3 regions of the Arthrobacter sp. JB02-1C genome follow, and region 1 is predicted to be linked to each of the others. Evidence: riboswitches for the same ligand, from Rfam matches in the RefSeq annotation. Region 1 holds a riboswitch; each other region holds the start of a gene.
What was found. Region 1 has a riboswitch for S-adenosylmethionine ahead of AC3ANP_RS11075 (bifunctional o-acetylhomoserine/o-acetylserine sulfhydrylase). Riboswitches for the same ligand answer to the same signal wherever they lie in the genome.

Region 1 (2,253 bases):
CGCGAAGATTGTGACGGCTGTATGACCTCAGGCCAGTTTGGCCGCGCGGAATCCCGCGTCGAGGTCGGCGAGGATGTCATCGATGTGCTCGAGTCCCACGGAGAGCCGGACCAGGCCCGGCTGGACCCCCGCGACCGCCTGCTGTTCGGGCGACAGCTGGCTGTGCGTGGTCGATGCCGGGTGGATCACCAGGGAGCGCACATCGCCGATGTTCGCCACGTGGGAGTGCAGCTCAAGGGCGTCGACGAAGCGTTTGCCCGCCTCTGCTCCCCCGGCGATGGTGAAGGCGACCACGGCACCGGTACCCTTCGGGCCGTACTTGCGGCCGCGTTCATACCAGGGGCTGGAGGGCAGCCCGGCGTAGGCAACCGATTCGACGTCGTCACGCGCCTCCAGCCAGGCCGCCACCTTGCCGGCGTTCTCGACGTGCCGCTCCACCCGCAGGCTCAACGTCTCGATGCCCTGGGCGATCAGGAAGGCGTTGAACGGTGAGACCGCGGACCCGAGGTCGCGCAGCAGCTGGACCCGCGCCTTGAGGATGAAGGACAGGTTCGCGCCCAGCGCGCCGTCCGCTCCGAGGTCCCGGGCATAAACCAGTCCGTTGTAGGTGGGGTCCGGGGTGTTGAACCCGGGGAACCGCTCGGGGTCCTTGCCGAAGTCGAAGTTGCCGGAGTCCACGATCACGCCGCCGATCGCGGTGCCGTGGCCGCCCAGGTACTTGGTGGCCGAATGCACCACAATGTCCGCGCCCCACTCGATCGGCCGGATCAGGTACGGCGTGGAGAGGGTGTTGTCCACAATCAGCGGGACTCCGGCGCTGTGGGCGACCTCCGCGACCCCCTCAAGGTCCAGTACGTCCTGGCGCGGATTGGACACCACCTCGCCGAAGAACAGCTTGGTGTTCGGCTGCACGGCCGCCCGCCACTGATCCAGGTTGTCCGGGTCCGCGACGAACGTCACCGAGATGCCGAGCTTCTTCAGCGTGTGCGCCAGCAGGTTGTACGTGCCGCCGTACAGGCTGGGGCTGGCCACCACGTGGTCCCCGGCCTCGGCAAGGTTAAGGATGGCGAGCGTCCCCGCGGCCTGCCCCGAGCTGAGCAGCAGGGCGCCGACCCCTCCTTCCAGGCTGGCGATCCGCTGCTCCACCGCGTCCTGGGTGGGGTTGCCGATCCGGGTGTAAATGGGGCCGAGTTCGGCGAGGGCGAAACGGTCCGCAGCGCTCTCGGCGCTGGGGAAGACAAACGACGTCGTCTGGTAAATCGGCAGTGCACGCGCCCCGGTAGCGGGGTCCGGCTCCTGGCCGGCGTGGATCTGGCGGGTTTCGAAGGACCAGGCATTGGACATGGCAATAGCTCCCTGTTACTGGGCACAGCCCGCCCCGGGCCCGAAGGCCGGACGGCGCTGGCGCCGCGCTTGCCACCCGGCGGGCGCCGGGCGGCCAGGTCTTCACCCGGGGCACCCCACCGCGTAAGGAGGGTTGCCGGCCAGCAAGCCGGGGCTCGATGCTGGCACTCATGACCTGGCCCCAGTCTAGGTAGGGCCGGCGGGCGCGGATAGCTTTGTGACAAAGATGAAGTACGGGCCGGAAATGCCGGTGGCGGGCGGTGGTTGCGTCAGGCCGGGCCCTCTCAAACGACATCCCATGACGGTTAGGGCGGCCTAAGCTGAGAGCTCTATCACAAAGTGCCAAGATGATGGCATGCGCATGGATCACGTCTCTTACGCCTGTGAACAAGATGGCTTGGCTGCCACCACCGAACGTATTGCGACCGCCCTCGGTGTCGAAGCCGTCAAGGGCGGAGTACACCCCCGGTTCGGGACCCGCAACATGATTATTCCGCTGGCCGGGCACAAGTACCTGGAGGTCGTGGAGGTCCTGGACCACCCCGCCTCAGACAAGGCGCCGTTCGGCCAGGCCGTGCGGGCCCGCTCGGCTGCCGGCGGCGGCTGGATGGGGTGGTGCGTCGAGGTCGACGACCTGGCCCCGTTCGAGAAGCGCCTGGGACGCGCCGCCGTCAACGGCAACCGCAAGTTCCCGGACGGCCGCGAGCTGGTCTGGAAGCAGATCGGCATCCTCGGCCTGATCGCCGATCCGCAGGTCCCCTACATGCTCAAATGGGAGGGCGACCCCGCGTTGCATCCGTCCAACGCGTATCAGAGCAGCGTCAAAATGTCTGAGCTCACTATCGCGGGTTCGGCGGAGCGGGTCACCGAGTGGCTTGGCATGCCGGTGGAAAAGCCGCTGGAAGACGT
Region 2 (2,253 bases), 310 kb from region 1:
GGCCGACGACGACTCCGCCGCCTCCAAAGCCTTCGGGGCCGCCTTCCGCCTGGACCCCGGGCCCGAACGCGAGGACGCCATCCACAAAGCCTCCGTCGAGGCCGCAAAATCCTCTGCCCTGCTCGGCGAGCGGGCCATCGATGCCATCGCGGACCTGGAATGGCTGGCAGCGCACGGCAACCCTGCGCTGATCGCCGATGTGGTTGTCGCTTTTGGAGCCCTCAGGGCAGCCCTCACCGGAGCGCGCACCAACGTCAGCTACGACCTGTCAGCGCTGAACTCGGCCGGCGCCAGCCTCGAACAGGTCCGCCACGACCACCCGGACCTGTGGGCGACGGTGACGCACCTCAACGCCGCCCTGGACCGGATCGACAAGCTGACGGCCGACATCGACCACCGGGCAGCCCCCACCGACGCCCTCTGACCGGGGGCGCGCCGTTGCCGGTCAAAATACTGTGGTGCCGCCGGGCGTGACCACCCCGTCGACCGGCCGGTCGTGGCTCTCCCGCGGCACCACATCCAGGAACTCCTCATCATAAATGACGGCGAACACCGCAGGAGGCTTCGCCAGGGATGCCAGGGCCCGGTCAAAGTACCCGCGGCCCCATCCCATCCGCATTCCCGCACGGTCCACCGCCGCGGCAGGAACAAGCAGCAGCTCGATGCGCTGGACCACGCTGGCGGGCACCACCTCGCCGACCATCTCCGAGATGCCGAACAGCCCAGGCTGCTCGCGTCCCCCGGTCGCAGCCACCCAGTCCAGCAACCCGTCCGGCCTGCTCAGCGGAACCAGAACGTCCACGCCGTTCGCGGCGGCCCACGCCAGGAACGGCCGGGTGTTGGGCTCATCGCCGCCCGAGAGATAGCAGCCCACCAAGGCCGGGGCGCGCTGCCGAACCAGGGCAACCAGCTGCTCCGTCAGGCCAGCCGCCGCCGGCCCCTGTTCCGCCCGCCCCTGCTCCGCCGCCACCCGGGTCCGGCGGCCGCGCCGGACCTCGGCGCGCAGTTTTGCCTTTGCCTCCCGCACTGAATCATCCGACGTCATGGTCCGACAGTAGCTTCAATCGTCGGGCGCTTCATGTGACGCAACTTACTTGTCGGGGGCCTTCCGCGGCCCCTAGTGTCCTAGGTACAGATCAAGAGTTCCAGCATTAAGCCCTGGCTTGTTGGACGGCAACCCTCTTCGTGGCGGGGTGCCCCAGGTGAAGATCCGGCCGTGCGCATAAGCGCCGCGGCAAGCATCGAGTCCCGCTGTCGGCGGGGCGTCCTCGTGGACGGAATTTTCCATGTCATATATCTGCCTGATCCTTTCCGGCGCTGCCCTCCTGATCAACGGCCTGGCCCTCTTGGGCCGCATCCCGGCCCGTGACAGCGGCGCGTTCAACATCCTCATCGGCCTGTTCCAGCTCGTGCTGGCCGTGCTCCTCGCGGTCGCGGCCGGCGGTAACGGCGCCTTGCTGCTCGGAGCCGCCGGCATCGTGCTCTTCGGCCTCACGTACCTCTACGTCGGACTGAACGCCGTGCTCGGCCTGGGCTCGGCCGGCATCGGCTGGTTCTGCGCCCTGGTGGCCGTGCTCGCCGTCTTCTACGCCGCGACCAACGTCGCGGCAGACCCGTTCCTGGCCGTGCTGTGGCTCAGCTGGGCGGTCCTCTGGTTCCTGTTCTTCCTGGTCCTGGCCGGCGGACGGTCCTCGCTCTCGGCGTTCACCGGCTGGGCGGCCCTGCTGACCGGACAGCTCACGACGACGACGCCGGCCCTGCTGGGACTCTCCGGCGCGTGGCCGGCCGGCTGGTCCGCGGCGGTGCTGGCCGCCGTCGTCGTCGCCGCTGCGTTCGCCGGGGCCCTGGCGCTGGCCAGGTCCGCCGCTGCGCGGACTCCTGCGGATGCCGCAACGGCACCCGCCGCCGTCGAACCCGCCACCGCGTAACCATCACCCCACCAACTCCAAGCTCACACCACAGACGAAAGGCCATGCCATGTCATCAGTAATTACCGCTGTGCCCGAAGCCGACTACCAGACCCTCGCCGGCCGGTTCCGCCCCATCTTTGCCCGCATCGCCGAAGGCGCCAGCGCCCGGGAACAGGACCACACGCTGCCGTTCGCGGAAATCAAGGAGCTCACCGCGGCAGGCTTCGGCGCCCTCCGCGTTCCGGTGTCCGACGGCGGTTTGGGCGCCTCCCTGCCGCAGCTCTTCCGGCTGCTCAGCGAGCTCGCGGCCGCTGACTCCAACATCCCGCAGGCCCTCCGCGGG
Region 3 (2,253 bases), 1.6 Mb from region 1:
AGCAGCCGCTGGGCGTGTACATGCTCGCCGCCGTTGGCGCCGGCCTGATCTGCTACGGCATCTTCATGGCGGTCCGGGCCCGGCTCGCCCGGATGTAGCGGAACAGGACGCGGTCTGAATCGGGCTGGGCGTAGGGTGGGCGTTAGACGGAAGGAGCACTTCATGAAGAAAATCCTCATGGTACTGACTAGCGTTTCCGAGATCGGCGATACGGGCGAGAAGACCGGCTACAACGTGGCCGAGGCTGCACATCCCTGGAAAGTCTTCAAGGATGCCGGGCATTTCGTCGACTTCTCATCCATCCAGGGTGGCCAACCACCGCGCGACGAGGTGGACAAAGAAGATCCCATCCAGGTCGCCTTCACGGAGGACGAGGCCACGCGGGCCGGCCTCTACAACACCGCCCGCGTCGACGTCGTGGATCCCGACCAGTACGACGCCGTCTTCCTCGTGGGAGGCCACGGCACCATGTGGGACTTCCCGGATAGCGAAGGCTTGCAGAACCTCGTTGCCAGCGTCTACAACGCCGGTGGCCTGGTGGGCGCGGTCTGCCACGGCCCGGCCGGCCTGCTGAACGTGGAACTGGCCAACGGGTTTCGCCTCGTCGAGGGCCGGAAGGTGGCTGCCTTCACCAACGACGAGGAGGTTGCCGCAGGGAAGGACAAGGTCATTCCGTTCTTTTTGGCAGACCGGCTTGAGGAACAGGGCGCCACCCACGTCTCCGCCGGTGTCTTTGAGGAAAAGGTCGTGGTTGACGACCGGCTGGTGACCGGTCAGAACCCGGCCTCAGCGGCCGGGGTGGCCAAGGAGATGGAGAAGCTTTTCGCAGCAGTCATCCACCAGGAAAAAGCCGAGGAACAGCACGAGACGGAGGCTCTGCGCGCCGAGAAGGACGCGGAGAAGGCTGCCGAGAAAGCTGCCGCAGAAGCGCAGCACTAAGACCAACAGCGCGCTGAAACGGACGGCCACCCCGGCAACGGGGTGGCCGTCCGTTTTCGTCCGTGCGCTCGCAACGACACTGTCCAGCGCCTCGCCGCCCGGCCAAGTTCATGACGCCGGGTGGGCGGTTATGTGGCGCGCTAGGAGCGTTTATTGCAGAACGTGTCGTAATGATTGGTCAATCGAAGATTCTGCGGCAAAGTAGGGGTTACCTCGACCCACAAGGGTTGCGGGAACGAAAAAAGCCCCCCTGGGCGAATAAACAACCATCCAGATCGGCTGAGAGACCTGGCTCGATGACGCCGTAGCAACCACCCTTTCGGGCACGGTGCTAATGCCAGGACCGATGGAGATTGCCAAGATCCCGCGTTCCAAACCGGCGCCCTGCGGCGGCCGGCTGGACCCGTGATTCTGGAGTTCCTTGGTCATGACCGAGAGGATCCACGATGGATACCAACGAATCACGCACCGCCGCTGCGAACGCGAAAGCAAAACGCCGCCCGCTGCGTTTGCTCACGCTGATGGGCGCCGCGGCCCTGGCCCTGAGCGCCTGCGGCGCCAACACAGCCGGTGCCCCGGCACCGCAAACCCAGGATGGAACGCCGGTGCAGGGCGGAACGTTCGTGTTCGCCGAAGTCACGCCCATCAACAACTTCCAGACCCAGGCGGCGCGCTTCTACGAAAAGGCCAACGTCCTGAACAGCGTGCTGGACCGGCTGACCTATTTCGATGCCAAGAAGGGGGCGCTGGTCCCCTGGATCGCCAGCAAGTTCACCGCGAGCGAGGACCAGACCAAGTTCACCTTCACGATCCGCCCGGGAGTGAGCTTCAGCGACGGAACGCCGCTGGACGCCAAAGCGGTCCAGGCCAACTTCGAGGCGCTGGGGAAAGGCATCGAGAGCGCCAAGATCCAGCCCAACGTGGACTTCTCCACGTACCAGTCCTCACGGGTCATCGGCGAGGACCAGGTGGAAGTAACGCTGTCCTCCCCCGATGCCAACTTCCTGCGCGCCACTTCCTCCGTCACCGCCGGACTCGTTTCGCCGAAAACCCTCACGCTCGATAACGCCGGCCAGTCGGCCATCGCGAAGATCTCGGGATCGGGTCCCTTCACCTTCGAGTCGGAGAAGGCCGATGAGGAAATCGTCCTGGCAAAGCGCTCCGACTACGCCTGGGCCCCGGAAGGCGCCGCCAACCCGGGAGCCGCCTACCTGGACAAAGTCGTCGTGAAGTACCTGCCGGAAGTGGCACACCGTGCCGGGGCCGTGCAGACCGGCCAGGTTGACCTGGTCCGTGGCCTGCAGCCCGCCGATG

Region 2: another riboswitch for S-adenosylmethionine. It lies ahead of AC3ANP_RS09810 (AmiS/UreI family transporter); the one in region 1 lies ahead of AC3ANP_RS11075 (bifunctional o-acetylhomoserine/o-acetylserine sulfhydrylase).
Region 3: another riboswitch for S-adenosylmethionine. It lies ahead of AC3ANP_RS03670 (ABC transporter substrate-binding protein); the one in region 1 lies ahead of AC3ANP_RS11075 (bifunctional o-acetylhomoserine/o-acetylserine sulfhydrylase).

The regions. Positions count from the first base shown of each region.
Region 1 is NZ_CM173235.1:2,351,351-2,353,603, reverse strand. Features, by position in the region: gene AC3ANP_RS11075 (bifunctional o-acetylhomoserine/o-acetylserine sulfhydrylase) at 28-1,344, opposite strand; SAM riboswitch class IV at 1,405-1,520, opposite strand; gene AC3ANP_RS11070 (VOC family protein) at 1,700-2,253, shown strand, end outside.
Region 2 is NZ_CM173235.1:2,046,224-2,048,476, reverse strand. Features, by position in the region: gene AC3ANP_RS09820 (cyclodeaminase/cyclohydrolase family protein) at 1-424, shown strand, start outside; gene AC3ANP_RS09815 (5-formyltetrahydrofolate cyclo-ligase) at 446-1,045, opposite strand; SAM riboswitch class IV at 1,135-1,247, shown strand; gene AC3ANP_RS09810 (AmiS/UreI family transporter) at 1,287-1,928, shown strand; gene AC3ANP_RS09805 (acyl-CoA dehydrogenase family protein) at 1,978-2,253, shown strand, end outside.
Region 3 is NZ_CM173235.1:765,563-767,815, forward strand. Features, by position in the region: gene AC3ANP_RS03660 (DUF1206 domain-containing protein) at 1-98, shown strand, start outside; gene AC3ANP_RS03665 (type 1 glutamine amidotransferase domain-containing protein) at 163-939, shown strand; SAM riboswitch class I at 1,203-1,292, shown strand; gene AC3ANP_RS03670 (ABC transporter substrate-binding protein) at 1,386-2,253, shown strand, end outside.